4 regions of the Agrobacterium sp. GW821-FHT14E08 genome follow, and region 4 is predicted to be linked to each of the others. Evidence: predicted binding sites of a transcription regulator. Region 4 holds the regulator's gene; each other region holds the start of a gene.
What was found. The regulator PhoB, encoded in region 4, activates phosphate uptake and scavenging genes when phosphate is short. The targets are predictions, from matches to a motif close to TGTCATNNANCTGTCAT.
Positions count from the first base shown of each region.

Region 1: a site for PhoB is predicted at 6,002-6,018, ahead of AC1ROR_RS08055 (BtaA family protein). Genes of this name have one in related genera too.
Region 2: a site for PhoB is predicted at 4,422-4,438, ahead of AC1ROR_RS02905 (DapH/DapD/GlmU-related protein). Genes of this name have one in related genera too.
Region 3: a site for PhoB is predicted at 2,145-2,161, ahead of AC1ROR_RS03180 (bifunctional 2',3'-cyclic-nucleotide 2'-phosphodiesterase/3'-nucleotidase). Genes of this name have one in related genera too.

Region 1 is NZ_JBXAPJ010000001.1:1,607,172-1,614,887, forward strand. It holds gene AC1ROR_RS08025 (lytic transglycosylase domain-containing protein) at 1-530, opposite strand, end outside; gene AC1ROR_RS08030 (N-acetylmuramoyl-L-alanine amidase) at 778-1,545, opposite strand; gene AC1ROR_RS08035 (J domain-containing protein) at 1,542-2,282, opposite strand; gene AC1ROR_RS08040 (pyrophosphate--fructose-6-phosphate 1-phosphotransferase) at 2,601-3,812, shown strand; gene AC1ROR_RS08045 (LysE family translocator) at 3,864-4,499, shown strand; gene AC1ROR_RS08050 (transglycosylase SLT domain-containing protein) at 4,636-5,724, shown strand; gene AC1ROR_RS08055 (BtaA family protein) at 6,063-7,313, shown strand; gene AC1ROR_RS08060 (class I SAM-dependent methyltransferase) at 7,310-7,716, shown strand, end outside.
Region 2 is NZ_JBXAPJ010000001.1:590,644-598,359, reverse strand. It holds gene AC1ROR_RS02930 (hypothetical protein) at 1-588, shown strand, start outside; gene AC1ROR_RS02925 (adenylate/guanylate cyclase domain-containing protein) at 772-1,800, shown strand; gene AC1ROR_RS02920 (esterase-like activity of phytase family protein) at 1,941-3,299, shown strand; gene AC1ROR_RS02915 (YunG family protein) at 3,451-3,798, shown strand; gene AC1ROR_RS02910 (hypothetical protein) at 3,973-4,320, shown strand; gene AC1ROR_RS02905 (DapH/DapD/GlmU-related protein) at 4,476-5,108, shown strand; gene ppx (exopolyphosphatase) at 5,511-7,034, opposite strand; gene AC1ROR_RS02895 (RNA degradosome polyphosphate kinase) at 7,031-7,716, opposite strand, start outside.
Region 3 is NZ_JBXAPJ010000001.1:652,189-659,904, forward strand. It holds gene AC1ROR_RS03180 (bifunctional 2',3'-cyclic-nucleotide 2'-phosphodiesterase/3'-nucleotidase) at 77-2,065, opposite strand; gene AC1ROR_RS03185 (PilZ domain-containing protein) at 2,277-2,612, opposite strand; gene AC1ROR_RS03190 (DUF1203 domain-containing protein) at 2,712-3,179, opposite strand; gene AC1ROR_RS03195 (DUF4344 domain-containing metallopeptidase) at 3,343-4,227, shown strand; gene AC1ROR_RS03200 (dihydrofolate reductase family protein) at 4,281-4,925, shown strand; gene sseA (3-mercaptopyruvate sulfurtransferase) at 4,997-6,418, opposite strand; gene AC1ROR_RS03210 (alanyl-tRNA editing protein) at 6,435-7,172, opposite strand; gene AC1ROR_RS03215 (cysteine synthase A) at 7,185-7,716, opposite strand, start outside.
Region 4 is NZ_JBXAPJ010000002.1:467,142-474,857, forward strand. It holds gene argF (ornithine carbamoyltransferase) at 1-511, opposite strand, end outside; gene AC1ROR_RS10995 (aspartate aminotransferase family protein) at 566-1,765, opposite strand; gene AC1ROR_RS11000 (GcrA family cell cycle regulator) at 2,196-2,729, shown strand; gene phoB (phosphate regulon transcriptional regulator PhoB) at 3,115-3,798, opposite strand; gene phoU (phosphate signaling complex protein PhoU) at 3,830-4,555, opposite strand; gene pstB (phosphate ABC transporter ATP-binding protein PstB) at 4,652-5,467, opposite strand; gene pstA (phosphate ABC transporter permease PstA) at 5,482-6,801, opposite strand; gene pstC (phosphate ABC transporter permease subunit PstC) at 6,798-7,716, opposite strand, start outside.

The DNA.
Region 1 (7,716 bases), on a different contig from region 4:
AGAAGCGCCTGCACCTTGCCGCAATAACGCTTGGACACCGGGTTCATGCGCGTGGCGCCATGGCCGGCATTGTAACGCAGGATCGTGCTGCAAACCTCGCCGCCGCCAAGCTGATGGGCGGTCGCCAGATATTGCATGCCCCAGCGAATATTGGTCTCGGGATCATAAAGAGCCTTGGTCGTACCGCGAAAGCCCATCATGCGCGCCGTTGCCGGCTTGATCTGCATCAGCCCGACCTCGCCTGCGCTGCCGCGGGCCTTGGGATTGAACTTGCTTTCCACAGAAACCACCGCATGCGCCAGATTGGTGGGAACGCCGTAACGCTTGGCATATTTGACGATCAGATCGGAATAATCATTCTTGAGCGACGAAGGCAGGTTCTTTTCCGGAATGGGATAACCGGGTTTGCGGAAGAAGGTCTCCAGCGTCACGGTCTTGGTCTTGACGTCCTCGTCTTTGGCAAAAGCAATCCCCGCCTGCGAAACGAGCATAGCAACGCCCGCTGCGACAGCAACAAAAACTCTGTTCATATGCTGAAAAAGTCTCCAGATCGGATAACCGGAACAATGAAACGATACAAATGTCCAGCGTGCGGAAAGTCGATCACGACCTTCCGGAGTCCAGTCTCCTTGATTGATATTGACGGTAAGTTCCCCTGAAGAACAGCACCGCGTCCAGTGCTGCTCTTAGACTTCCTCAATGCGGATTAACTGTGGCACGACAAAAAAAGCGACTTGAAGGACCCGAAAGCAGGGAACTATTTTCCAGGATTCGCGTTTAAGCGGCGGAAAATTTCGGCAGGCTGGCAATCAACCGGTGAAGCGTGTCGATGGTGGAAAAATCCGCGATGCCATCCACCAGCGCCGGGCGGAAATGCCGCTGGAAGGCGGCCACGGCACCCTCCGTCTTCTCGCAATAAGCGCCTGTTATTTCAACGCCGTATCCGTATATGGACAGCATCGATTGCAACGCTTCCACCGGCTGGCCATGATCGCCGCGCTGGAAAAAGCGTCCGCCGCGGATCGGCGCGGGTTCCACCCAATGGCCGACACCGTGCTGCGACAGGATGTCCCACGGAAACTTTTCACCCGGATCGACCTTGCGGATCGGCGCTACATCCGAATGCGCAAGCACCCTTTCAGGGGCGATATTCCAGCGCTGGCCGCAATCGCGACACAATTCGATGACGGCGGCCACCTGTTTTTCCGGAAATTCCGGCAGTCCGCCGGGATGGCCCTGATTGGCGATTTCGATGCCGATGGAGCGGGAATTGATGTCTTCATCGCCCGCCCAGGTACTTTTGCCCGCATGCCAGGCACGGCGGGCTTCAGGAACCATCTGAATGACGCGCCCGTCCTCGAAGACGAAATAATGGCTGGAGACCTGGCTTTCGGGATTGCAGAGCCACGAAAGAGCGCCATCGGCGGTCGTCATGCCGGTATAATGCAGGAGAATGATATCCGGGCCTGCCACGCCCTGTCTTTCGCCATGGTTGGGCGAAGGCGCAACGGCTGCGCCCTTGAAGTCCGGCAGAAATTCACTCATGCGACGCGGCGTTCTTTCTCGATGGCCGCATAGGCGGCATTGAGAGCCGCCATACGCTCATTCGCGGCGGCATGCAATTCCATCGGCACGCCGCGTGCGATGAGCTTGTCCGGATGATGCTCGGCGACCAGCGAACGGTAACGCTTGCGAATATCCAGAAAGTCGTCCGAGGGCGAAACGCCGAGCACGCGGTAGGGATCGCGCCCATCCATGTGAACGTGCCGCGCCATGATCGTTTCGAAGTGATCTTCGGTGATATGGAAGATTTCCGCGATACGGCCTAGGAAAGCCAGCTCCCGCTCGTGGATCAGCCCGTCAGCCTTGGCGATGTGGAACAGACCGTCGATGACGCTTTCCAGCATCTCGCAATTGTCATGGCCGGAACCGCACAGACCGGCAAGACGCTCGGCATAGGCTTCATAACCGGCAACGTCCTGTCGCGCGAGATTATAAAGACGCGCGACGTTTCTCGCCTCTTCTTCGGGAAAGTCGAAAATCTGCCGGAAAGCGCGCACCTCGGCATCGTTGACGACACCATCGGCCTTCGCCATCTTTGCGGAGAGTGCAATGATTGCAACCGAGAATGAAACCTTGCGGCGGGTCTCCGGATCTCCCTCGAAGAGGGTGCGGATAGCTTCCACCACGCGTCCGAGCGCGCCACCTGCCGCGTCGCCGATTGCGCCGAGCAGTCGCTCCCACAGGGATGAAATTTGCAGACAGGCGAAATCGAACATCATGACGCCAAGCATGACGGCATATCGCCGTGAATGCAATATGTCCGGCAACGCCGCGGCATTAACTTTTATTCATCTTTGCGACAGTTCTGCTTCAGGAACAAGAGCGCGGCAAACGACGCGACCTCGGTTTTCCACAGGCTGCCAGGACACGGCGCCTGCGATGCGGATTGAAACGATTATATTCGGCCTCTTTCCTCAAGCCGCTGAAAAACCGCGAGAAATCGGCGTTTTTCTTGATAAATTCACTTTACACCTACACGCTGCTGTCGCATCCATTTGCCAGACATGTCTTTGGATTTATGCAAAAGGAGAGCCATGATGGCCAAACAGAAAGTCGCAATGCTGACCGCGGGTGGCCTTGCTCCCTGTCTCTCTTCCGCCGTTGGCGGCCTGATCGAGCGCTACAGCGACATTGCGCCTGAGATCGACATCGTGGCCTATCGCTCCGGTTATCAGGGCGTGCTTCTGGGCGATCGCATCGAGATCACCAGAGACATGCGCGAAAAGGCGCATCTGCTGCACCGTTATGGCGGTTCGCCGATCGGCAACAGCCGTGTCAAGCTGACCAATGCCGCCGATTGCGCCAAGCGCGGTTTGGTCAAGGAAGGCGAAAATCCACTGCGCGTGGCCGCTGAACGGCTGGCCGCTGACGGCATCACCATTCTTCACACCATCGGCGGCGACGACACCAATACGACGGCCGCTGACCTTGCCGCCTACCTCGGCGCGAATGGTTACAACCTCACCGTCGTCGGCCTGCCAAAGACGGTGGACAATGATGTCGTGCCGATCAGGCAGTCCCTCGGCGCCTGGACTGCTGCGGAAGTCGGCGCTTCGTTCTTTGACAATGTCAGCAACGAACAGAGCGCTGCCCCGAAAACCTTTGTCATCCACGAAGTCATGGGCCGCCATTGCGGCTGGCTGACGGCGGCAACCGCCCGCGCCTATATCCAGAAGACCAGCGGCAATGACTATGTCGAAGGCCTGATGATGAACACGCAGATGAAGAACATCGACGGCATCTACCTGCCGGAAATGGCCTTCGACATCGAGGCGGAGGCCGAGCGCCTCAAGGAGATCATGGACAGGCACGGCTATGTCACGCTGTTCGTTTCCGAAGGTGCGGGCCTTGATTCGATTGTTGCCGAGCGCGAAGCCTCCGGCGAAGCGGTCAAGCGCGATGCCTTCGGTCACGTGAAGATCGACACCATCAATGTCGGCGGCTGGTTCCAGAAGCAATTCGCCAGCCTTATCGGCGCGGAACGCTCCATGGTGCAGAAGTCAGGCTATTTCGCCCGCTCCGCCCCCGCCAATGGCGATGATCTGCGCCTCATCCAGGGCATGGTCGATCTCGCCGTCGAAAGCGCGCTCAACAAGGTCTCCGGCGTCACCGGTCATGATGAAGACCAGAACGGCAAATTGCGGACCATCGAGTTTCCGCGTATCAAGGGCGGAAAGCATTTCGACCTTTCTGCAAAATGGTTTACCGAAGTGATGGAACACGTCGGTCAACCGTTCACAGCAGCCTAATTTTACGATAGGCTAATTAATGCGGTGACAGGGAGGGCAAGGAGGAAGAGAATGTCTGGACAGGCCTGGCTGATTTTTTGTGCAGCATGTGCCGTTGTGTTCGCACTTCCCTCTCCCCTTGTATTCTCTGTCGCTTCCTATGCCTGCGTCCGCGGCAGGAAAACGATCCTCGCCTCCGTCAGCGGCGGAGCGCTCGGTATCGTCACGGCCATGACGATTTCGGCCATTCCCGTGGCCGGGCTGGCTTATTTACCGCAATCCTTTCTCGACATCGTTCAATGGGCCGGTATCGGCTGGCTGATGCTGTTCCTGTTATGGACCTTTGCCACGCCGGCCGCACAGGCCGCCAATGCCGATAACGACAACCTGCCTGGCAAATCATGGAGCGGTATTTTCCGTGACTCTTACGCCATTGCTGCGTTGCGCCCGCGCTATTTCGCCCTGTTTCTGGCGCTCTTGCCCCAGTTTGTTTCGACGTCCGGCAATGCCATCGAAACATTCGCCACCGCGCAGGCCGTAATCCTGGTGATGGCCATTGTCGTTCTGGCGGTGCAGGCGCTGTTTTTCGGCTCCACGCTGGCACTGGTGCGCCGCATGTCCGGCAATAAAAAAATCCGGCCGAAATACCGCACCCACTTCATTTCCGGCCGCGCCGTCAGCGCCGGATACAGGCGAATCGCGGCCTGAAAAACCGCCTGAAAACCGGGGTGCCACGTCCCGGCTTGCCGCTATCCTTACAATAGGTTAATGAAGGCTCGACGGGACACTGCCTGCTTCGCTTGACGCGGGGGTATCGAGAGACAGGCATAACGAAGGCGGCAACATGCGAAATTCGGGCAAATTCCGCGGAAGAAGCGCAGTTCTTCTGTCTTCCACCGTGGGCCTCGCACTGGCATTGGCTGGATGCACAAGTGTCGAATATACCGCCAAGGAAGGGCCGGATGGCCCGAAAATCGCGGCAGTAAACCCCACTGCCACTCCTGCACAGGCATCGACTCAGCCGATAACGGCCGACACGGCAGCAGGCGTGACGCCCGCCGTACCGGCAACACAGACGGCAGACACCGCAACCGCTCCACAAGCCGCTACGCTTCCCACCGCCGTCGCCGTCAAGGGCGGCCGCGTGGCCCTGCCGCCGGCTTCTGAAATCGCCGCAGCGGCGGCAATCGCCGCCCAGATGCAGCCGCAACAGCAACCGGCAGAGATGGCGCAGGCGACCGTGACGACATCCGCGCCGACCACGGCCGCAGCTCTCGCACCGCATGCCACGACACCGGCAGCCGCCGCCATCGAGACAGCCGGAGCCGCAGCGCAAACGCCGGCCCACAACGCCGCCGCCGATCTGCCCCAGGTCGTCGCCGTCAAGGGCAGCTTCCCACCCGCGCCGCCACCACCCGGCACACCGTCAATCGGCACCGAGCTGACGGCTGAACGCAAGGTCATTCCGCTGCCGAAACCTGACAGCACGGTTCTCGCTTATGCCGCCGGCCCCACCAACGCCGCCCTTGCCGCCATCCGGCAGAATGAAACGGTAACGGCGCCCCTCAAATCGGCACCTGCCGGACGCGAAAAGCTGAGCGGGCTGATTTCGAAATATGCGGTGATGTATAATGTGCCGGAAGATCTGGTGCACCGCGTGGTCCAGCGTGAAAGCATGTACAATCCCGGCGCCTATAATGGCGGACACTTCGGCCTGATGCAGATCAAGCATGCCACAGCCCGCTCCATGGGTTTTGATGGCCCCGCTTCCGGCCTGTTCGATGCCGAAACGAACCTCAAATATGCCGTCAAATATCTGCGTGGCGCATGGCTGGTGGCCGACAGCAACCGCGACAATGCGGTTCGGCTTTATGCACGCGGTTATTATTACGACGCCAAGCGCAAGGGCATGCTGCACGTTCTGCGCAAGTGATTGCCTCCGACTATGCTCGGAACCCTGAGGCGAAGCGGCTTTTCTGAAAACACGCCGGGCACTTTTCTTTCGTCATCCTCGGGCTTGTCCCGAGGATCCAAGCACGTCGAAAAATCAATCCGCTGCAGATCATCGGGACAAGCCCGAGGATGATGTCCGCGTGATTGGTGTCACTCGCCTTCCATCTGACGAAGCCACTCTTCTTTGCTGTCCGGCTCGGGGCGGCACGGATTGGCTCCCATCGTCTTTTCGATTCCTTGCCCCAGCCCACAGCCCCTGTCATCAAACTGTAGCGTCACGGCTGTAGACGCCTCTCAATCGACTGAGAGGTGGAACATATGACGAGTGCGGCACCCAAGACCGGCTTCAGCAAAAACACGAAACTGAAGTCCGCACTGCTCCAGCACAAGGCACTCTCGAAAAGCGGTCTCTCCGAACGATTCTTCGGCGTTCTCTTTTCCGGCCTCGTTTATCCGCAGATCTGGGAAGACCCGGAAATCGACATGGAAGCGATGGAGCTTGGCGAAGGCCACCGCATCGTCACCATCGGTTCGGGTGGCTGCAACATGCTGGCCTATCTCTCCCGCAACCCGGCAAGCATCGATGTGGTGGATCTGAACCCGCATCACATCGCTCTCAACAAGCTGAAGCTGGCCGCCTTCCGCCACCTGCCCGCGCATCAGGACGTCGTGCGCCAGTTCGGACGCGCCAATACGCGCAGCAACAGCCGTGGCTATGACCGCTTCATCGCCGAGCATCTCGACGACACCACCAAGGCCTACTGGTCGAAGCGCACGCTGTCCGGCCGTCGCCGCATCGCGGTCTTCGACAGGAACATCTACCGTACCGGCCTGCTGGGCCGTTTTATCGGCGCCGGCCACCTGATGGCGCGCCTGCACGGCGTCAAGCTCACGGAAATGGCCCAAAGCCGCTCGATTGCCGAACAGCGCCAGTTTTTCGACAGCAAGGTTGCGCCCCTGTTCGACAAGCCGGTGGTACGCTGGCTGACAAAGCGCAAAAGCTCGCTTTTCGGTCTCGGCATTCCGCCCCGGCAATATGACGAACTGGCAAGCCTTTCGAACGATGGCACAGTTGCCTCCGTGCTCAAGGAGCGGCTGGAAAAGCTCGCCTGCAACTTCCCGCTCAGCGACAATTATTTCGCCTGGCAGGCCTTCGCACGCCGATATCCGGAGCCGCATGAAGGCGCCCTGCCCGCCTATCTCAAGCCGGAATATTACGAGACGATCCGCAACAACACCGCCCGCGTCGCTGTCCATCACGCCACCTATACCGAGCTTCTTTCCAGGAAGCCGGCAAGCGCCGTTGATCGCTATATCCTCCTCGACGCGCAGGACTGGATGACGGATGTGCAGCTCAACGAATTGTGGTCGCAGATCAGCCGCACCGCCGCTCCCGGTGCGCGCGTCATCTTCCGCACAGCCGCCGAAAAGAGTGTCATCGAAGGCCGGCTTTCTGCCGATATCCGCAACCAGTGGGTCTATCTCGAAAAGCGCTCCCAGGAGCTGAACGTCATGGACCGCTCGGCCATCTATGGCGGTTTCCATATCTATCAGAGGGCCATGGCATGAAAACCGTCGGCGAGAATGTGAGCCTTGCAGATGAAGCCCATGCGGGCCTGATGGACCGCATGTACCGCCACCAGCGGCATATCTACGACATTACCCGCAAATATTATCTTCTGGGCCGTGACCGAACCATTTCGAGCCTGGACGTGCCGAAAGGCGGCACATTGCTCGAAGTTGGCTGCGGCACCGGCCGTAACCTGCTTCTGGCCAGCCGCAAGTTTCCGCAGGCGAGACTGTTCGGCCTCGATATTTCCTCGGAAATGCTGCTGACCGCATCCGAGAATTTTGCCGGCAAGGCGGCACGCCCCGTTCTGCGCGTGGCCGACGCCACCGCCTTCCGCGCCGCCGAATTCGGCGAGCCCGATGGTTTCGACCGCGTCATGATCCCCTATGCGCTGTCGATGAT
Region 2 (7,716 bases), on a different contig from region 4:
CTGGTGGCCGCCTCCGTGGCGGTCGCAGGCATCCTCCCTGCTCCCGCAAGCAGCCACGCCGACGATGGCAAGGTCGATCTTCAGGGAGAATGGACGACCGACTGTCTGAAGATCGGCAAGAATGACCGGCACGGCATCGTTACGCGCATCACGATACGTGGCGAAAGCATACATGCCGTCTCGCAGATCTACGCCCGCAACAGCTGCCAGCAGCCCACGGTGCAGGTGCGTTACGAAGGCGCGCTGGATGGCGGGCTGAAAGACCATGACAGCCTGCTGTTTGCCCATACCGTCACCTCGATCACCATGACGCCGAACGACCCCGCTGTCGTCGACCATTATAATGGCGACCCGAAAGGCACCGGTTGTGGCCTGAGCGGCTGGAAAGAGAATATTCCTTTCGATGTCGACGGCAAAACCTGCGCTGCAATCACTTTCGCCGGCAGAGGAGAAACCCTGTTCGACCGGGCATGGATAGAGGGCAATCGGCTGCGCTTTGCCGCCTTTCCAATCAAATGGTCGAACCGCTCGCCGGACGACCGACCGCAATCCCCGCTTGAAACAGTCTATTACAGAACATCCTATTAGACGTAGCGCGGTATCAGCACCCGTTTTGCGGCAACAGGGCAACAACCTTTCCAATCCTTCATGTGACCTTACCGAAAGGTCACTTTTTGCAGCGCATTTTCCGCATTAATGTCGCATATGACCTGAACAGAAGCTTCGCCCGGCGGGAACGGCGGGCTTCCCTTCCCGAGATCAAGAACCGATATGAGAAAATTGCTGCCCATTCTGGATTACGTGGTGCTCTTCGTTGCCGTGGCCGGCAGCGGCGTGGCCTATGCGCTTCTGGAATATGGCGGCGGCGCGCTGATCGGTGCTACCTATGCGCTGTTCGCCTGCACGCCCATCCTTGCTTTCGAGCGCGGCTACATCATGCCGGGCCTGTCGCGGCAGGTCAGCGCCCTGCCGACACCGGCCTATATCGCCGTCGGCCTCATCATCTACGCCATCCTCGTCTTTTGCGGCTTCGGGCTTGGCGGCACGATCCTGTGGCTCAGCGGGATATTTCCCGGCACCTGGAAGCGGGCGGTGCATGCCGAGGTGCAAACCCTCGTCTTTACCCTCATCGTCTGCGGCATCATCGTTTTCATCATGCGCGTGCGTGAGCTTCTCGGCCGCGATATCTTCATCGACCTTATTCTCGGGCGCTACAGACGCCCGGTGAGCGAAGACCGGGTCTTCATCTTTATCGATCTCGTCGGCTCCACCTCCTTCGCCGAAACCCATGGTGACCTGAAGGCGCAGGAGTTTCTCGGTGAAATCTTCGCAAGCTATGCCGCGCCGGTCAGAAAACACGGCGGTGTCATCGACGACTATATCGGTGACGCCGCCATCATCACCTGGCCCTATCACATGGCGATAAGGCGGGCGGCCTGCGTGCGCTGCGTTTTCGACGTCCAGGCGACCATCGAAAGCAATCGCGATATGTGGCTTGCCCGCTTCGGCGAAGTGCCGCGCCTGCGCTTCGCCATCCATGGCGGACCGGTCATCACCGCTGAAATCGGCGTTGACCATCACAAGATCACCTATTTCGGCGACACGGTGAACACCACCTCACGGCTCGAATCGCTGAGCAAGATGCTGGGGCACCCCGTGCTGATTTCCGCCGATCTTGCGCATCAGCTTGTGCTTCCCAAGGGCGTGCGCAGCGAATATCTCGGCGAACACGCGGTCAAGGGCCGCGGCCAGACGCTCGGCGTGTGTACGCTCAGCCAGTATCAGGCCCCTGCTGCTTAAGCCAAGACGCGGGGCGATACTGGCTTTTTAGGGCATCGTCATCAAAATTCATCAAAGCTTCAAACGACAATCACCTGCCTGTCATGCGACGACCATATCGCCTCAATCCTGTCTTCAACAGGAAATGAGGGGTCTCCATCATGAAGCACGTTCTTTTCGCATCCTGCGCTCTTCTTGCGCTCGCTACCGCTTCGCATGCGGCTGAGAAGGAGTTTCCGGCAAAGCTGGTCTCCCACGCCATTCTGCCGGCCAATACCATCATCGCAGCACCCGCCGATGCGCCGGAGCACCTCAAGACCTCCGCCAAGTTCACGACGGCCGACCGCAAGCGCGCTGAAGGTCTCGGCACCGTGCCCGGCAAGGACGGTGTGCGGCTGACCGGCCTTTCCATGCCGTTCAACGGCCAGCCCATGCAGGGCTTTTCCGGCATCAAGGCCATGCCCGATGGCAGCTTCTGGAGCCTTTCCGACAATGGTTTCGGTTCCAAGCTCAATTCCAGCGACGCCATGCTGATGCTTCACCACCTGAAATTCGACTGGGACGCCGGCAAGGTCAATGCGCTTGAAACCGTGTTCCTCTCCGACCCTGATATGAAGGCCCCCTTCCCGATCGTTCTGGAAGGCTCGAGCAAGCGTTACCTGACGGGTGCGGATTTCGACGTCGAATCCATTCAGCCGGTTGCCGATGGTTTCTGGGTGGGCGAGGAATTCGGGCCTTACATCCTGAAATTCACCCGCGACGGCAAGTTGACCGACGTCATTACCACCAAGGCTGGCGACATCGAGGTGAAGTCCCCGGATCATCCGACCCTGGCACTGCCCGGCAACCCGACACAGAAAATGCCGGCTTTCAACCTGAAGCGTTCAGGCGGTTATGAAGGCATGGCGCTCTCCAAGGATGGCTCCAGGCTCTATGGCCTTCTCGAAGGCCCGCTCTACACCGCCGACGGCCAGGTGGAGAAAACCGAAGACGGTTCGACCGCACTGCGCATCATCGAACTCGACACCGCCAAGAAGGAATGGACCGGCCGCACCTGGCTTTACCCCTTGGCCCAAGGCGGCGAAGCCATCGGCGACTTCAATATGCTGGACGACAGCACGGCGCTGGTCATCGAGCGTGACAATGGCGCCGGCACCGCCGACAAGGCCTGCGCCGACCCGAAGAAGCCGGAAGCAAACTGCTTTGCCGTGCCCTCCAAGGTCAAGCGCATCTACAAGATCGAGTTCAATGACGCCAATGTCGGCAAGGCCGCGCGCAAGATCGGCTATATCGATCTGCTGAAAATCTCCGATCCTGATAACAAGAAGCGTCAGGGCGGCAGCAACGGTTTCTACGACATGCCTTTCGTCACCATCGAGAATGTCGATCGCGTTGACGCCACGCATATCATCGTCGGCAACGACAACAACCTGCCCTTCTCCGCCGGCCGTGCGCTGGACAAGGCCGATGACAACGAGTTCGTCCTGCTTGAGGTCAAGGACCTGCTCGACGCGAAGTAAAAAAGGTGCCGGAATCCATTCCGGTACCGTCCGCACCTGGTGCGAATTCAACGGTCGGAGCGTCCCACAGCCTTCTCAGGCTGCGCGGCGCTCCGTTTCTCCTCTGACCATGCCTGACCCGGAACGCGGTTCCGAAACAGGGAAGACCCACATGCAGGACCATGCCGAACGACTCTATTATGCCTTAAGGAAAAGCTGGTCGGGCGAGACCAGCACCCTCTGGTCGCGCGAAAATCCCGCCCGGGGACAGGGCGGCGTCACAGCGCTGGTGATTCAGGATATTTTCGGTGGCGAACTCGCCAAAACCGCCGTCAGCGGCGCGGACCATTTTTACAATATCATCGAGGATATTCGCTGGGATTTCACCTTCAGCCAGTTCGATATTCCGGTCGGCTATCAGGACAGGCTTGCCAGCCGCACGGAAGCCATGGCGACGATAACGCCGTTGCAATATGCCTATCTCAGCGCCTGCATCCGCAAGGCGCTCGGGCACGGCTGAGCCGTTTGCAAAGCAGTGCCAGCCCATTGCCGTTTCGATCCACGCATCGCGGCACGGTGGTCAGCCAGCGTGTTGCGTTTCAGGACCACGATTTCAATCTTTCCCGCAAAGCAGACACAATCCTTGCGATAATATCGCCCGGTGGAATGGTTGCACCGACAGGAGAGATATTCGATGAGTGAGAGTTGCCCGGTCCTGACACCGGCGGAACGGCAGGTACAGGCCATATTGGAGCGCACGGAGGCAGCGATGATGGCCACCATTCACGCAGCGCTCGAACGCGCCAGCAAAGAGGTCACTGAGGCATTCCGGGCCTTGGATTCAGACATGCAGCCGCCGCCCCACGACTATTTTGCCGCCGTCGCCCATCAGCAGCTCTTCCTGATGTTATGCGGCGCCGACCCGAAAACCTTCGAGGGCGGAGACCCCGAAATCGCCGGCCACATCATTCGGAACGCGCAAAACATATCCGACCACTACTGGAAGAAAACGCTTGCCACGGCGGGTGTCCCCGGCAAGTGATACATTCCGCGTGAAGACAGGATTTCGCGTCACGCGGTATCGCGCGTGATCTGCGTTTTAGAAAGGATGCCCGGCCCGGCCGGACTCCTTTGACCACTCCACGTCACAGCACCTTCATCATCACCGGTTAAGCAGGCGCAAATCCGGAGGCTGGAATGGATTCGACCGCACAGATCAAGCGCCCGAAAATCGCTGAGACCGTCATCCATGCGACGGCGAGCATAAGAAATTCAAGCGTCGGCGAATGCTGCGAAATTCTGGCTGACACCTCCCTGCACAATGCCGAACTCGGCAATTACTCCTATCTTGGCCCCCGTTGCATGGTGGGCGATGCAACGACCGGAAAATTCTGCGCCATCGCCGCAGGGGTCAGGATAGGCGCTCCGAACCATCCGATGGACCGGCCATCCATGCACCGTTTCAGCTATTGCCCTGAATATTATTCTGCGGATGCCGTGCGCGATGACGCCTTTTTCGACCGGCGCAGGGAGGACCGCGCCGTCATCGGTCACGATGTCTGGATCGGTCACGGGGTTATCGTCTTGCCGGGTGTCACTGTTGGAGACGGGGCAGTGCTCGCCGCGGGCGCGGTCGTCACCAAAGATGTGCTGCCCTACACCATCGTCGGCGGCGTTCCCGCGAAGATCATTCGCGAACGATTTTCGCGATCCATCGCGGAAAAGCTTGCATCAATCGCGTGGTGGGAATGGCCATTCGAAACGATCATGGCGCGGCTTTCCGACTTTCAGTCGAGCGATATAGAAGCCTTTTGCGAGCGCTGGTCATAGCGTACGCCGCAGCACCGGTTCTGACGGAAAGCGTTGAAAACAACTTGATGCGAAGCGGCTCGGGTTGGCGAAACATTAAGTTATCAGTTGCAAAAGCAGAGAAGGCGAACTTAGGAAGCCGCCAATAATGAAGCCGACGAATCCAAGAACTAACGCTCCAACAAATCCATGATGCTCCCAGCCAATCAAAGCTCCCACGGTGGTTGCTGCAACGATAATCGACACCACCCACACGATCTTGATGAGTGCCACCATACGCCGCACAACTGGGGAATTTTCTTGCGTCATCGCAAAACTAACTGGTTAGAAGCCCTTGTTGATTGAGTATAATATTGAATTCTCTTGTCACGATAGCCGTGATCAATTCATTACATTGATTTACGGAAAGCTGACATCCGTTCGCTACTCAAATACGAACGCCAATCGCTTGCCCGTCAGCTTCGCAAGCTGCTGCAAACGTCCGTCCAGACGCTCACCAGCGAAATCGCAATAGTCGTGCGGTACGACGAATTCCAGATCCACATCCGGATTGGTGGATTTGCGGAATTTAAGGTGGTCGACGACGCCAGGCATCGAGGCCGAGAAGAGGTAGACGACGCGCAGCAGGCCGCCGAGAAGCTTCCCCAGCTCCAGCAGGCGATCGCCCGCCATGGCGGCGAGCGGTTGGGTGGTGCCGTTATCGTTCAGCCCCTCGAAACGGTAATAATTGGCAAGCGCGATATAGGCGCGGCCCGGATGGGTGATCGCCACGAAGGAGGAATGGGCGATGATGTTCAATGCCTGCAGGCCACGATAGTCCGGATGGGCGCGCCAGCTGATATCGGCCAGAAGGCAGGCCGCCTGCCGGTAACGGCTTTCCTCTTCCGTCTCTTCAATGCCGAAGACCGGAAAGGTGCGGCCGCTCCAGTCCGCCAGTTCACGCGCATGTTCAGGCGAACGGGCGCGCAGAATGGCAAGTTCGTCGGCCGTGACCAGCAGCGGATCGGAATCCCGCTCGGTCTCAGTCAGGAGCGAATAGAGATAACCTTCGCGTACGCCCTGCGCCGAGAAGGCGATCTTTGCCGGTTTCATGACCTTCAGAACTTCGCGCATGGCGATGGCGCCGAAGGGCAGCAGCGAACGGCGGTTCTTGGAGACCGCCTGCCAGGCCGGGTCCTTGCTGTCCCTGGAGACGATAACCTCTTCCAGAAAATTCAGCATTTCTTCCAGCGGTAATTCGTAACCCTGCATCATGTGCAGCGGATAGCCGGTGATTTCCATGTGCAGCTTGGCGATATTTCGCCATGTGCCGCCCACGGCATAAAAGGTACGCCCCTCGCCGGCCGCCAGAAGTTTTGCGAAGGATTTGACGTGTTTTCTGGCAATGGTCGCGGCTTTTTCCAGTGAGCCGTCCGATTGCTCCGACAGTCGCAGGCCGCCGAGCGGCAGGGTGATGCCCTCGCCGCAGCTTTTGCCCCTGATGTCGATGAGTTCAAGCGAACCACCGCCCAGGTCGCCGGCAATACCATCCGGCTCGTGGAAACCGCTGATAACGCCATAGGCGGAATAAAGCGCTTCCTTCTCGCCTGACAGCACCTCGATCTCGCAACCAAGGATCGCTTCGGCTTCGCGGATGAAATCCGGACCGTTTTCCGCTTCACGCGCCGCCGCCGTCGCCAGCACGTAGAGCTGCTGCGCCTGCGCCTGTTCGGAAAGCGCATGGAAGCGCCGCAGGGCCATCAATGCCCGGCCAACACCTTCCTCATGCATGCGGCCCGTCAGCGCCAGCCCCTTGCCAAGACCGCAAAGGACCTTTTCGTTGAACAGCACGGCGGGCGCGCGGGAGAGGCCTTCATATACGACGAGACGAACGGAGTTCGAACCAATATCTATGACGGAAACGGGGGCAAGGCCGGTCAGCCGCCCCTGTGCTTCTGATCGAGTCATTCAGCCTGTTTCTTGCGGGACGAAATCAACCCGGCAATCAATTTGGGCGCACTGGATTTCAAGGCTTCACCACGTCCGGAAAGGCTGGGATTGGTCATGAAATAGTGCTGCGCGTTGAACGGTTCTTCGCCTTTACGCACCTCGATGCGCCTCGACGTTCCGTCCGCAAGTATCTCGTAGCTCTGCTGGTTGTCAATGAGATTGCCCAGCATAATCTGTGAAAGAACCTGCTCGTGCACGGTGGGGTTGGTGAGCGGCACCAAGGTTTCGACACGGCGGTCGAGGTTACGCGGCATCATGTCGGCCGAGCCGATATAGACCAGCGCCTTGTCGGAAGGCAGGCCGAAACCATTGCCGAAGCAGAAGATGCGGCTGTGTTCGAGGAAGCGGCCGACGATCGATTTGACGCGGATATTGTCCGACAGTCCCGCCACCTGCGGGCGCAGGCAGCAGATGCCGCGCACGACGAGATCGATCTCGACGCCAGCCGCGCTGGCGCGGTAAAGGGAATCGATGATTTCAGGGTCGACCAGCGAATTCATCTTCATCCAGATCGCCGCCGGCGCACCGCGCTTGGCGTGTTCGATCTCTTCATTGATGTGCTTCACGATGCGCGAGCGCAGCGTATAGGGCGAAATGGCAAGCTTCATGCCCTCTTCCGGCTCACCATAACCCGTGATGA
Region 3 (7,716 bases), on a different contig from region 4:
ATGACGTCGAGTTGGATGGAGGCGTCGTGGACAAGTTCGCCCTCCCGGCGCATTCCCGCCGGGAGGGCTGCAATCCCTAGAGAACCAGACGGAATTTCGCGAAACCTTCCGCGCCTTCACCGGCATCCTCGATCTTCGCGCCCTTGATATCGGCCGCATAGTGGCGGCCTTTCGGGCCGGTTTCGAAGATTGCCGAGGTATTGGCAACCGGCGCGAAGGACCAGTTGGCATCAGCAGACGGATTGATGGTGCCCTGATCGATGATATAGCGCACGATCACGTCGCGGTTGGTGTCGGGAGCCACGAAGATCACCTTGTCGGCGGCAATATCAGGGAATTTGCCGCCGCCGCTCGCCCGGTAATTATTGGTCGCCACCACGAATTTCTGCTCGGGATCGATCGGCTTGCCTTCAAATTGCAGGTTGACGATGCGGTTGCTGTTCGGATTGACCGCCTTGCCGTCCTTGTCGAATTTCGCCGGTTTGGAAATGTCGATCTGATAGGTGACACCGTCGATGACATCGAAATTATAGGACGGGAAATCCGCATTGAGCAGCGGCGCATCCTTGGCGCCAGCCTCGACAGTGTTGAACATGCCCGCCGACATTTCCAGCCAGTTCTTGACCTGCGCGCCGTTGATCAGCACCGCCTGCACGGTGTTGGGGTAAAGATAGAGGTCGGCGACATTCTTGATGGCAATGTCACCGGCGGGGACATCGGTATAATAGTCTGCACCGCCGCGACCGCCGGACTTGAAGGGCGCCGCTGCCGAAAGCACGGGCAGGTCCTTATATTGCCCTTCCTTCAGCATGTCCTTGATGTACCACGTCTGGGCATTGGAGACGATCTGCACGGAAGGATCATCGGCCACCAGTGCGAAATAGGAATAGAGCGGGGCGGACGTCTTGCCCACCGGGCGGCGCACATAAGCGAGGGCGGCTTCGTGATCGGCCTTGGCGGCGGCGATGACCTCCGGCTTGTCGGTAAAATCGGCAACGACCTTGCGGTTTTCATCGCGGTGATAGATCGGCCGGGCTTCGGAGGTGAAATCGACGATCTTCCAGCTCTTGCCGTCCTTTTCGAGCAGCAGGTCGATCAGGCCCATATGCGAACCCCAGAAACCCGCCATCACGGCAGGCTTGCCCTGCAAGGTGCCCTTGACGGCATCAACGCCCTCGATGCCGTCCCAGGTCTTCGGACCGGGGAAGACCAGATGCTGGTGGCCGGTGAAGATCGCGTCGATGCCTTCGACGCCCGCCAGATAGAGAGAGGCATTTTCCATGCGCTCGGTCTGGCCCTTGCCGTCGATGCCGGAATGGGACAGCGCGATGACGATATCGGCGCCTTCTTCCTTCATGACCGGCACCCAGGCTTTCGCCGCCTCGACGATATCGCGCGTCTGCGCCTTGCCCTCGAGGTTCTTGGAATCCCACATCATGATCTGCGGCGGCACGAAGCCGATGATGCCGACCTTGACCGGGCTGGTGACGCCCGCGCCATCGCGGATCTGCTTCTCCAGAATGACATAGGGCTTGAAGAACAGCTCGTCGTTCTTCGGATCGGAAGCAAGCTGGCCCTTGGTGAGGTTGGCGCAGACGTAAGGGAAGCCCGCTCCCGCCAGCGTGTTCGACATATAATCGAGGCCGTAGTTGAATTCGTGGTTGCCGAGCGTGCCGCAGTCGTAGCCGAGCACGTTCATGGCGTTGATGACGGGATGCTTGTCGCCGGCCTTCATGCCCCGCTCATAGGCGATATAGTCGCCGAGCGGATTGCCCTGCAGGAAGTCGCCATTATCCACCAGCATCGAATTTCCGGCTTCGGCACGAATGGTGCCGATGATCGAGGCGGTGCGCGCCAGCCCCATCGTGTCGTTCGGCTTGTCGGCATAATAGTCATAGGGAAAGACGTGAACATGGATGTCAGTCGTTTCCATGATGCGCAGATGCGCCTGATTGGCGGCCGCGCGCGCGGCAAACGGGTGCAGCATCACCAGCGCTGAGGAGGCGGCAATGCCGCTGAGAAGCGAACGGCGGCTGATGGGGTGGAGAGCGAGAAGCGACGACATGGGAACTCCTTCGGATGAAGCTTGCTCTGTCATGGAAGACGACAAGGTAGAAGCAATCGCCGAGGAGTCCATCATCAAAATGACAGGCCGGTGACGGAGAGGCCTGTTTTCAACCGTTTGATAAATTTTTTGTCACGACTGCGCCGCATGCGCCATCGCAAGGGAATGCGCTGCGTTCGCTCGGCGCATTCCGATTTCGAAAACCAGTGGCTTAACGCGCGAGCGTCGGCTTCACTTCTTCATGGAAGAAGCGGAAATAGGAGGAGAGCTGCGCCAGCGTATTGGTGGAAAGCTTCAGCTGCAGGCCGAGGCGGTTTTGATGCTGCCATTGCACCTCGCCCTCGATGAAGCCCAGATCCTCGCTTTGCACCTTGACCCGGCTACCCTTGGCGGCCGCGAAAGGTCCGTCCAGTTCGAGCGCCATGCCGGTGGCCGACAGGTCCAGCACGCGGCCTCGGGTCGACTGGCTGAAGTAATGCACGGTCGCAAAAATCCTGGTCTTGCTCCGGGGTGCGGCGCGGGTCACTATGTTGAGGTTGTTTGCCATTTTGCTGCTCAAATCAATTTGTTTCCGATGCCCCAACCATGACGCATAAAGCTTGAAGCCCGTTTAGTTCATCAGTTAAAATTGCAGGTAATCTTGCGATTATGCTGTATCGATACGGCACTGGTAACAATTGTTCCGGGCAGAGCGCACATGTACATAGGCGATATCGGTGCGGCTCAGGAGATGTTCGGCGCGTGAGACAATATCGCCTGTCGCCGTCACGGCGCCGGTGCCGTAGACGATCCGGTCGTCGCTGCCATATCCGCGAACGATATAATCCGGGCTATCGAGCATCGGGGGAACGGCATCCGTCTGGGGATATCGCTCACAGGGCTCAGCGTGAAGAAAGATCGGACCCGTTTCGGCATAGGGTTGGAGCGAGGGAAAGGGCCGGTAGGCGAGGATCAGCATGCCTTCACCCTGATTGATCTGCGAGAGGCAATGACGGCACGGCATGCCGCCCGGGGAAACGGCCTTCTCCGGCGGGTTGCCATAGGCGTCGGCAGCGCCCGCCCGGAAAGCTTCGGCATCCTTAGCCGGCATTGCTGTAAAAACGAGATCGGTCATGGTGGGGTCCTTCCGGTTCGGATCGGCGTTGCTTCTTTGCAGCTATGATCTCGAAACAGGACACTATCCACCCGATTCTTGAGGGGTGATGCAACCAGCCCATTGCGTGTTTCGTTAGCATCGGGAATCAGTGACGCTCCTCGATCCCGGAAGGTCTGATTTTATGTTCCGTCGTTTTCTGGCCGCCGTTCCGCTGGCTTTCGTTTCGTTGACGGCTCCGATTGCGGCGAACGCGCAGGTCGCCTCCGGTCTCGACGGCCTGTCCGACGAGCAGCTGCAGCAGGCGGTCAATTTCGTTATCGGCAACGCAATCTTCTCGCTCTACCACGAGGGTGCGCGCATGCTAATCTCGGATTTCGGAACCGCGGATACTGGCAGCGTCCAGGCTCCTGCCGATCAGCTGGCGGGCACTCTCATCCTCCAGGCCAATGAGGAATGGCTCGATACCGCGCTCGTCAACGCCACCGACAGCTGGTATCTGGCGCGCGAGGCGGAGACCTTGCCCGATCACGAAGCACCGGTCTTTTCCGCGCTGGTGCCTGACAGAAGCCGCGACCGCAACATGGCCTGCCTGATGGTCGGCCGTGACAAGGACGGTTATGGCGATCTTGCCGCCATGATGGGGCTGGACAATGCCGAATTCGGCAAATGCGCCGCCGCCTATCCCGGCGTCGCTTCGGCCTGGGAGAATTTTTTGGCGCCCCACCGCAGCCAGACACCTTCCAGATTTTCCGTCAGCTATGTGCCGCCGCGTGACCCTGAACTTGAACCCTATGCCATTATGGTCAAGGAATCGAAGGTTCTCGATCTCATCAGCCGCAGTTTCGGCGGTTATGGCCTCAAGGGCGACGTCAAGCTGACGGCAAAGTCCTGCGGCCGCCCCGATGTCTACTGGTCGGCGGAAAAGCGCGAGATCACCTATTGCTACGAGCTTGGTAAATTCCAGGCGGAGCTGATCGCCGATCATCTCCTGAACACTGTTACGGAAGACAAGGGCGCTGCTGGCGGACAAATTCCGACAGCGGTCAATCTGGAAAGAGAAATCTGAGGCAGATTGCCGGCGCTGGCGATCCGGCCTCCTGAATGATGGAGGAAAGTGCCATGCCGAAGGTCGTCGTTCGCAATTTCGCGATCTCACTTGACGGATATGGTGCCGGGCCGGACCAGAGCCTGCAGAACCCGCTGGGCGTGAACGGCGAAGAGCTGCATCAATGGGCGTTCAAGACCCGCACCTTTCACCGCATGTTCGGCAAGGAGGGCGGTTCGACCGGCACGGATGAGAAATTCTCCGAGAAAAGTTTCGAAAATATCGGCGCCTGGATTTTGGGGCGCAACATGTTCGGCCCTATCCGCGGCGCCTGGCCGGATGATAACTGGAAGGGCTGGTGGGGCGATGAGCCGCCCTATCACGTTCCGGTTTACGTGTTGACGCACCATGAGCGCCCATCCTTCACCATGAAAGGCGGCACGGTTTTCCATTTCGTCACCAAGGGCATCGAGGCCGCTCTGGACATGGCGCTCACCGCCGCTGACGGCAAGGATGTCCGCATCGGCGGCGGCGTTTCCACCATCCGGCAATATATGGCCGGGGGCATGATCGACGAATTGCATCTGGCGCTTGCGCCGGTTTTCCTTGGAAAGGGCGAACATCTGTTCGAAGGGCTGGATTTACCTGCGCTCGGTTATCGCTGCACGGAGACGGTATCGGGCGAGGGGGCCACCCACCTGATCATTGATAAGGCCTGATTGTAGCGTCTCTCCACTCTCATTCCTGTGACAGGCACAGGAATGAGGAGGCGTTTGTATAGGCCAAAACCTCAATTGCGCAGCGAGATTTCCAGAAGCTCGGTATCGGAAAGCGGCTCCACCCAGGCCTCATAGGTGCCGACAGGCGAAAAACCCATCATCTGGTAAAGCTGAAGCGCACGCGGATGATCAAGCGTGTTGGTTGTCACCGTCACGCGTTTGGGGTTGTCCTGCCAGGCGGCGTAAAGCGCCTGCAACAGGAACCACTTGCCGACACCCGCGCCGATCGCCTCTTCGAGAAGCCCGAAATAGGAAAGCTCGGTCACCTCGTCGTTCGCCTTGTTCAGCTCGAAGAAACCGGCAGGCGCGCCGTTCATGTAAAGAACCGTGACGCTGTTCTTCGGGTCCTTGAGGACGGCGGAGAGTTCCGCATCGCTCATGCGCATGCGTTTTTGCCAGTGCCAGCGTTTTCCCACCCGCCAGTAAATATAACGGTAGAAGTGCAGGGGAATATCGGTAACCCGCATCAGCGCCGTCTGGATATTGACGGGAATCGGCAGGCTGACCTTCGGCGGAGCAGTCATTTCCAGCTGTGTGACATGCGCCTTCAAAGGGCCATGCGATACCAGGGGGACAGGCTCGGCGGGGCCGGTGACGACAGGCGTATCTTCCAGTCCGCCCCATTCTGACCAGGAGCCATCATAGAGCGAATTGTCCCGATGGCCGAGCGATTCCAGCGCCAAGGTGATGACGGCGGCGGTGACGCCCGAGCCGCAGCTGGTGACGACCGGCTTGCTGAGGTCGATGCCCGCATCGGCGACCATCTTGCGGATGGCGGTAAGGTCCTTGAAATGGCCGTTCTCGGAAAAGGCAGTGGCCGGCAGGCTGCGTGCGCCGGGCATGTGGCCGGAACGCATGCCGGCACGCGGCTCGGCCTCGTCGCCGGTGAAGCGGCCGGCGCCACGGGCATCGGCGATCTGCTTTTCACCGCTGTCGACGATGCCGCGCATGGTCGACAAGGAAGTCACGCGCTTCTCGTTGAAATCAGGCGTGAAGGTGGCGGGTGCAATCTCCGGCGTGCCGGTTTCAAGCGGCCGGCCTTCGCGCTTCCAGCCGTCGAGGCCGCCATCCAGCACATAGGCCTTGCGCACGCCCATCACCCGCAGCATCCACCACACGCGCGGCGCGGAAAAGAAACCGGGGCCGTCATAAACCACGATCGTATCGGTGTCGCTGAGGCCGAGCGCGCCTGCCTGTTCCGCGAAGAATTCCGGCGAGGGCAGGGAATGCGGCAGGCCGGTGGTATGATCGGCGATCTTGTCCTGATCGAAGAACACGGCGCCGGGCAGATGGCCGGCTGCGAATTCTTCCGCGCCGTTGCGCTTATGCGCCGGCAGATACCAGGAGGCATCAACGACACGAAACCCGGCCGTGCCGAGCTGCTTTTCCACCCAGTCCGCCGAAACGACGAAACGGCTCTTATCCGTGCTCACGATGTTTCTCCCAATCTCAGGCAACAGCTTCAGGCGCGCCGAAACGAATGCGGAACCGCCTGTTCTCCTTGCCCTTCTTTTCTATCTTGGCAATGTGAATATCGCCCACTTCCTGCGTTTCGGAAACATGGGTGCCGCCGCAGGGCTGGCTGTCGATGCTGGAATTTTCGCCGATGCAGACGAGGCTGACCCGACCAAGGCCCATCGGTGGGCGCACATTCTTGGATTTGACGATACCCGGATTGGCCTGCAGCTCCTCGTCGGTGATCCATTGCAGGAAGACGGGATGGTTGGCTTTTACCAGCTCCATCAGCTTTGCCGTCACTTCGTCCTTGTCGATGGTCTCGGACATGTCGAAATCGACACGCGATTCGTCCTCGCCGACGGCGGCTCCGGTAATCGGCCACTGGCAAACGACGGATAGCAGATGGCAGGCGGTATGCATCCGCATCAGCTTGTAACGACGCGGCCAGTCCACATGCAGGGTCAGTTTTTCGCCGATCTCGGGGGAAGGCTGGCCTTCGAGCGGCACATGGACGATCACGCTCTTGTCGGCGCCGTTTCTGGTGATGCCGAGTTCGATGCGCGAACCATCGGCCCGCTCGAGAAAACCGCTATCGCCCGGCTGGCCGCCGGAGGTGGCGTAAAAGCATGTCTGGTCTAGCTCTATGCCGCCATCCTCATGCACCGCCGTGACGATCGCTTCTGCGGTGGAAAGATAAAAATCGTCACGGAACAGGGCATTCACAGGCATTTCGGCATGTCCTCAAACGGTTTCGTACGGAACCGCAATCTCGCTTTTCGTCGCCAGCCACTGCGGAATGGGAAGCCCCTTGGAGCGCAGGAAATCCGGGTTGAACAGCTTCGACTGATAACGATTGCCGTAGTCGCACAGTATCGTCACGATTGTATGCCCCGGACCAAGCTCGCGGGCAAGACGGATTGCGCCGGCAATGTTGATACCCGAGGAGCCGCCAAGGCAAAGGCCCTCTTTTGTGACGAGGTCGAACAGCACCGGCAGCGCTTCCGCATCCGAAATGCGATAGGAGAAGTCTGGTGTAAAACCTTCCAGATTGGCGGTGATGCGCCCCTGTCCGATGCCTTCGGTGATGGAAGATCCTTCCGATTTCAGCACGCCGTGCTTGTAAAATTCATAGAGGGCCGCACCCTCGGGATCGGCAAGGCCGATCTTGATGTCAGGGTTGAAATCGCGAAGGCCATCGGCCACGCCCGCAAGCGTCCCACCGGAACCGACCGAGCATATGAAGCCATCGACCTTGCCATCCGTCTGGTCCCAG
Region 4 (7,716 bases):
CTTCCACGAAGGAATGCAGCACATTGTTGCCGTCGCCCGTCCAGGCTATGGTCTTGCCCTTGACCGGGCCGCGATGTTCCTCGAACGTCAATATATCCGCCATGATCTGGCAGGGATGGGTGTCGTCCGTCAGACCGTTGATGACCGGCACGGTGGCGTGTTCGGCAAGCTCGAGCAGGCGCGAATGATCTGTCGTGCGGATCATGATGGCGTCGACATAACGCGACAAAACCTTGGCCGTATCGCCAATTGTTTCGGCGCGGCCGAGCTGCATTTCCGTGCCCGACAGGAAAAGGGTCTCGCCGCCGAGCTGGCGCATGCCGACATCGAAGGAGACGCGGGTGCGGGTGGACGGCTTTTCGAAGATCATCGCCAGCATCTTGCCGGCGAGCGGCTTTGCCGCCGTGCCGGTTTTGGTGGCAATCTTGCGCGTGCGCGCATCATCAAGAATTGTCCGCAAGTCCTCCGACCCGACGGCCGAGAGGTCCAGAAAATGTTTTGGTGAAACCATGCTGATCTGTCCCATGCTTGCGAGCCCCTGAACAGAGGCCCGCCCTTGATTTACTCAGGCGATTTTCGCCTGTTTCGCTGTCAGGGAGGCGGCGGCCGCATCGACACGCGCAAGACCCTCGCGGGCCTCTTCCGCCGTGGTGACGAGCGGCGGCAGAAGGCGGATGACATTGTCGCCCGCAGGCACGCCAAGCAGATGTTCGGCGCGCATGGCCTGCAGCAGATCGCCCGAAGGAACCTTCGCCTTGATGCCCAGAAGCAGGCCTTCGCCACGAATTTCCTCGATCACGTCAGGATAACGATCCTTGAGCGAAGCGAGGCCCTGGCGGAAAACCAACGCGACATCACGGACCTTTTCGAGAAAACCGTCGGCTAGAACGACATCCAGCACGGCATTGCCGACCGCCATGGCCAGCGGATTGCCGCCATAGGTGGTGCCGTGTACGCCCGCCGTCATGCCGGAAGCGGCATCCGCCGTTGCAAGGCATGCGCCAAGCGGGAAACCGCCGCCAATACCCTTGGCGACTGCCATGATATCGGGCGCAACACCGGTCTGCTCATAGGCAAAGAGCTTGCCCGTGCGGCCGACGCCCGTCTGGACCTCATCGAAAATCAGGAGCAGGCCGTGCTCGTCGCACAGGCTACGCAGGAGTTGCAGGAATTCCTTGCTGGGCGCGCGGATACCGCCCTCGCCCTGGATGGGCTCGATCAGAAGTGCGGCCGTCTCGGCCGTGATGGCTGCCTTCAGGGCATCGACATCGCCGAACGGCACCTGATCGAAACCTTCGACCTTGGGACCGAAACCTTCGAGATATTTCTGCTGGCCGCCGGCGGCGATCGTCGCAAGCGTGCGGCCATGGAACGCGCCTTCGAAGGTCACGATACGGAACTTTTCCGGATGCCCCTTCGAATAGTGATAACGGCGCGCGGTCTTGATTGCACATTCCAGTGCTTCCGCGCCGGAATTGGTGAAGAACACCTTGTCTGCGAAAGTCGCTTCCGTCAGGCGCCTGGCGAGTTTTTCCTGTCCCGGCACTTCATAGAGGTTCGAGACGTGCCAGACCTTCTCGGCCTGCGTCTTGATCGCATCCACAAGGTGCGGATGGGCATGGCCCAGCGAGTTGACGGCGACACCGGCCGCAAAATCGAGATATCGTTCGCCGCTTTCCGTGAACAGCCAGACGCCCTCACCGCGCTCAAAGCGCAGGGGGGCTCTGGAAAACGTATCAAACAATGGCGCGGCGGCTTCGGCCATGGCTGTATCACTCCTTGCGCAGATGCGCTGTCAACGGTTGTCAATAGGCTTCAAGGGTTATCCCTCGCCTGAAAATCAAAAATGCCGCCTCGCGGCGGCAGGGGCACTATTGTCACTTCGTTTGCCGATGTCAACAAAAGTCCGCGTTTCCCGGGCTTCTCAAGCCCTAGTAGGTGGCGGCCGGCGAGCCCCAAGGTGTTGCCTTTCAGACTCAACTCGCCAGCAAGTTGGGGAAAACCGGAAAATCGATTCCAGATGATTCCCCCGACTCTTGCCACGGAGTCTGCGTGGCACTAGGTTAATCGCTAATTACTAGACTGCATTGCGGCGGAACTAGTCACCAAAAATCCGGCGGAAACCACGCTTGCGGCACGCCCGCGAGACGGAGAAGGATTCTGCCGAAAATACACGCGACAAGCGGAGAAGCGGCATGAACTGGACAGACGAGCGAGTCGAAAAACTCAAGAAATTGTGGTCCGAGGGGCTTAGCGCCAGCCAGATTGCAGCGCAGCTGGGCGGTGTCAGCCGCAATGCCGTAATCGGCAAGGTCCATCGTCTCAACCTGCCGGGACGCGTCAAGGCTGGCGGTCCGGTCACTTCGGCGCGTTCCGCGCCCAAGCGCACCGCTGCACCTGCCCCGCGCACGACGACTTTCGCAGGCCGCGTCAACGCAGCCCCGGCGCGGGTTCTCACCCGTTCGAACGCGGCAACGGCGCTGCATGAGGAGATTGACATCGAGACCGCACAGGTTCTCGATTACGTTCCTTCCAAAAACGTTGTCACGCCGATTTCCCGTCGCCTGACGCTGACGGAACTGACCGAGCGCACCTGCAAGTGGCCGGTTGGCGATCCGCTGAAGGACGACTTCCATTTCTGCGGTTGTGAAGCGCTGGAATCCTCGCCCTATTGCAAGTTCCATGCGAAGCTCGCCTATCAGCCGGTAAGCGAGCGCCGCAAGGCTTGAGTGTTGCGGCACGTTATCAGCACTCAAAAACTACGGGCCTTCGGGCCCGTTTTTTTATGGCAAAACCCAAGGTGGTTCCGACTTGGAGCACGTTTTGTTCAAGAAGCGTTGCCAATCCTTGCTCTTGCGCGCTCTGCGAACTTACAGCTGCAACGCGCCCTTGCTGCAAATGCTCTGAATTCGTCCGCGGCATGCCGCGTCCTTTTTCATGCATGTCAGGTTTCACCACTTAATCCGGACTTCAACGGACCATCTGCCGCCCTTCTAAAAAGGACGAGGGCGCCCTGTTTGCGGAAAGTTCAAAATCGAAAGGCCCGACACCATTCCGGTTTCGGGCCTTCTGATTTCTGCGTAATCCGAATGAAACTACAGGTTTCAGTTCCGCTCAGGCTTCCATCGAATATCCGGCACCACGCACGGTGCGGATGACATCCTGCATATGGGAGAAATTCAGGGCCTTGCGCAGGCGTCCGACATGCACGTCGACGGTGCGCTCATCGACATAGATATCGTGACCCCAGACGCCATCCAGCAATTGTGAACGGGAGAAGACCCTGCCCGGCGATGTCATCAAAAACTCAAGCAGGCGGAATTCCGTCGGGCCGAGGCGCACTTCGCGGCTTTTGCGGTGAACGCGATGAGTCTCGCGATCCAGTTCGATATCACCACATTTCAGCACCGACGAGAGAACCTCGGGACGGGCCCGGCGCAGCATGGCCTTGACGCGGGCCATGAGTTCCGGGGTCGAGAACGGCTTGACGACATAGTCATCGGCGCCGGTGGCAAGACCACGAACCCGCTCGCTTTCCTCACCGCGCGCCGTCAGCATGATGATGGGCAGGCGCTCGGTTTCCGGCCGCATTCTCAAACGACGGCAGAGTTCGATACCGGATACGCCGGGCAGCATCCAGTCCAGGATGAGAAGATCCGGAATACGCTCCTGCAGCCTGATTTCCGCCTCATCGCCACGGGGTATCGTGTCGACGTCGTATCCCTCAGCCTCGAGATTGTAACGAAGCAGGACGCTCAGCGCTTCCTCGTCTTCCACAACTGCAATCTTGGGCACCATATACTGAACTCCGCAAGCTTCTGCCTGTCTGTTACTCGGTCACCGAACCGAGAGTGTTGGAACTGTCGTCCTTCGGACGTTCGCCCTCCGGCTGGCTGCCGGTGGTCATGTAGTAGATCGTTTCAGCGATATTCGTGGCATGGTCGCCGATACGCTCGATGTTCTTGGCGCAGAACAGGAGATGCGTGCAGGTGGTGATGTTGCGCGGATCTTCCATCATGTAGGTCAGAAGCTCACGGAAGAGCGACGTGTACATGGCGTCGATTTCCTCATCGCGCTCGCGAATGGCATTGGCCTTCTCGGCGGAACGCGTGGAATAGACGTCGAGGACTTCCTTGAGCTGCACCAGCGCCAGTTCCGATAGATGCTCGATACCGCGCGCGAGCTTGCGCGGCACGCCGGTTCCGGCAACCGCGATGACGCGCTTGGCCGTGTTCTTGCCGAGATCGCCGACGCGTTCGAGATCTGCGGCGATACGCAGGGTGCCGATGATCTCGCGAAGGTCTGCCGCCATCGGCTGACGCCTGGCGATGGTGACGATGGCTTTGTCGCCGATTTCGCGTTCGGCGTGGTCGAGAATTGTATCGTCGGAAATGACCTTCTGCGCGAGTGCGGCATCGGAATTGACAAGCGCGCGCACGGCATCGCCGCACATCTGCTCGGCAAGACCGCCCATTTCGGCGATACGGCGCGTCAGAAACTTCAATTCGTCGTCATAGGCCGACAGGATATGCGAATGGGTCGTTGTCTGTGTCACGGTCTAGTCCTCCGGCTTGGCCTGCATGCGCGGACCCGGAAGCGGGCACGGCAGAGGCACCAGTCTTGTTCGGTTTCGATAAAGCGCCGGCCGGGATCAGCCGAAACGGCCCATGATGTAATCCTGCGTGCGCTGGTCATCCGGATTGGTGAACATCTTGTCCGTTTCGTTTTCCTCAACAAGATGACCAAGATGGAACATGGCCGTGCGCTGGGAAACACGCGCCGCCTGCTGCATGGAGTGGGTGACGATGACGATCGTGTAATTGGTGCGCAACTCGTGGATCAGCTCCTCAACCTTCGCTGTCGCGATCGGATCGAGCGCCGAGCAAGGTTCATCCATCAGGATGACTTCCGGGCTGACGGCAACCGCGCGGGCAATGCACAGACGCTGCTGCTGACCGCCGGAAAGACCCGTGCCGGATTCGTGAAGACGATCCTTCACCTCATTCCACAGGCCGGCCTTCTGCAGGCTGTGTTCGACGATCTGGTCCATATCTGCCTTGTTACGAGCAAGACCATGGATGCGCGGACCGTAGGAGATGTTCTCGTAAATCGACTTCGGAAACGGGTTCGGCTTCTGGAACACCATGCCCACGCGGGCGCGCAGTTCCACGACGTCGATCGCCTGATCGTAGATATCGTCGGTATCGAGCGTGATCTTACCGGTGACCCGGCAACCGTCGATCGTATCGTTCATGCGGTTCAAGGTGCGCAGGAAAGTGGATTTGCCGCAACCGGACGGGCCGATAAGGGCGGTCACCGTGTTTTCCCGGACATTGAGGTTCACGTCGTAAAGCGCACGCTTCTCGCCGTAATAAACCGAAACGTCCTTGCCGATCATCTTGTATGAAACTTCATTCATTTTCTTGTCCAGCGCCTTTTCAACTGCTGCTTCCGACAACATGTTCATTGCTCAATCTCCCTCTACCAGCGCCGTTCGAAGCGGCGACGCAACAGGATTGCGCCAACATTCATGACGATGAGGAACAAAAGCAGGATGATGATAGCGCCGGATGTCCTTTCGACAAAGGCGCGTTCGGCTTCGTTCGCCCACATGTAAATCTGCACCGGCAGAGCCGTGGACGGATCCATCGGCGTTGTCGGATAATTCGCAACGAATGCCACCATGCCGATCAAGAGCAGCGGCGCCGTTTCGCCCAGCGCGTGAGCAAGGCCGATGATCGTGCCGGTCAGAATGCCGGGCATGGCAAGCGGCAGGACGTGATGGAAGATCGTCTGCATCTTGGAGGCGCCGAGGCCGAGTGCTGCGGCGCGGATCGACGGCGGTACGGCCTTCAATGCGGCGCGCGTGGCGATGATGATCGTCGGCAGCGTCATCAGCGTCAGGACCAGGCCGCCGACCAGAGAGGCCGAGCGCGGAAAGCCCATGAAGTTGATGAAGACGGAAAGACCGAGCAGACCATAAACAATGGAGGGAACGGCCGCGAGATTGTTGATGTTCACCTCGATAAGGTCCGTCAGGCGGTTCTTCGGCGCGAATTCCTCGAGATAGATCGAGGCGGCGACACCGATCGGCAGCGACAGAACCAGCACGATCATCATCATATAGAAGGAACCGATCAGCGCCACACCGACACCCGCCGCTTCCGGACGGCTCGAATTGCCGTTAACGAAGATGCCGGTATTGAAATGTTTGCCAAGCTGGCCACCTTCGGCGAGCTGGTTCATCCAGCCGAGCTGCTGGTTCGAGATGCGGCGGTTGGCCTCATCCACCGTCAGATCGACCTGGCCCTTGAAGGCGCTATCCACATCGCCCGATGCCAGAAGCGTGACGGTGCGTATGGTGCCGATAACGGCAGGATCAGCGACGACGATGTCGCGCAACTGGGTGCGGACGCTGTCGGAGATCATGACGTTAACGGCGCGCAGACCGGCGCGGTCCGTTGGCGCGACGCCGAGAACCTTGGCAACCGCATCGCGGGCGAGGACGGGATAATTGGCCGTCATCAGCTTTGCGGGATTGGCGGCACGCTCATTCTTCGGGTCGATGATCAGTTCGGAGAACTCGACCGGAACGGTGATCATCGTCTGCTGGAACGCGGTGTAACCCTTGGATACGACCGACCAGAGCAGCAGGAAGAGAAAGATGAGGCCGAAGGAAATCGCTGCCATTCCATAAGCACGGAAGCGGCGTTCGGCGGCATAGCGGCGCTTGATGCCGATATCACGGCGCGTGGCCTTGTTCACGGCGGCACCGGCCGCGGGAGAAACGATGTCGGTCATTCATATTGCTCCCGGTATTTGCGCACGATGTAAAGCGCGTAGATATTCAGGCAAAGCGTGATGGCGAAAAGCGTGATGCCCAGTGCGAAGGCAACCAGCGTTTGCGGCGAGGTGAATTCAAGGTCGCCGGTCAGCTGGCTGACGATCTTGACCGTCACCGTGGTCATGGGTTCGAAGGGGTTGAGCTGCAGGCGCGCGGCAACACCAGCCGCAAGAACCACGATCATGGTTTCGCCGATCGCACGCGATGCCGTCATCAGCACGGCGCCGACGATGCCGGGAAGAGCGGCGGGAACGATGACCTTCTTGATGGTTTCGGACCGCGTCGCGCCAAGGCCGAGCGAACCGTCACGCAGGGAACGCGGCACCGCGGTGATGATATCGTCCGACAGCGACGAGACATAGGGGATCAACATGATACCCATGACGAAGCCGGCGGTGATGACGCTCTGCGCCTGGATGAAATTGGCGTAGTTACCCGTCGCCAGACCGTTGATCTGCGTGGAAATGTCTCTGAGGAAAGGACCAACCGTCGTCAGCGCGAAGAAGCCGTAGACAATGGTCGGAATACCGGCGAGCACCTCAAGCAGCGGCTTTGCCACGGAGCGAAAGCGCGGCGACGCATATTCCGACATATAGATTGCCGAAAACAGGCCGACCGGGACAGCCACCAGCATGGCGACGAGACCGATATAGAGTGTGCCGGCGAGCAGCGGGATCAGGCCGAACTGACCGGAGGAGTCGGTTGCGCCAGCCGCCGCGAAACGTGGATCCCACACCGTACCGAAGAAGAACTGGTGGGCCGGAACCATGGTGAAGAACTGGATCGCTTCCGTCAGCATCGACATAACGATGCCGATGGTCGTGAGGATGGCGATGGAAGAAGCGACGAGCAGGGCCGCGAGAATGACCCTC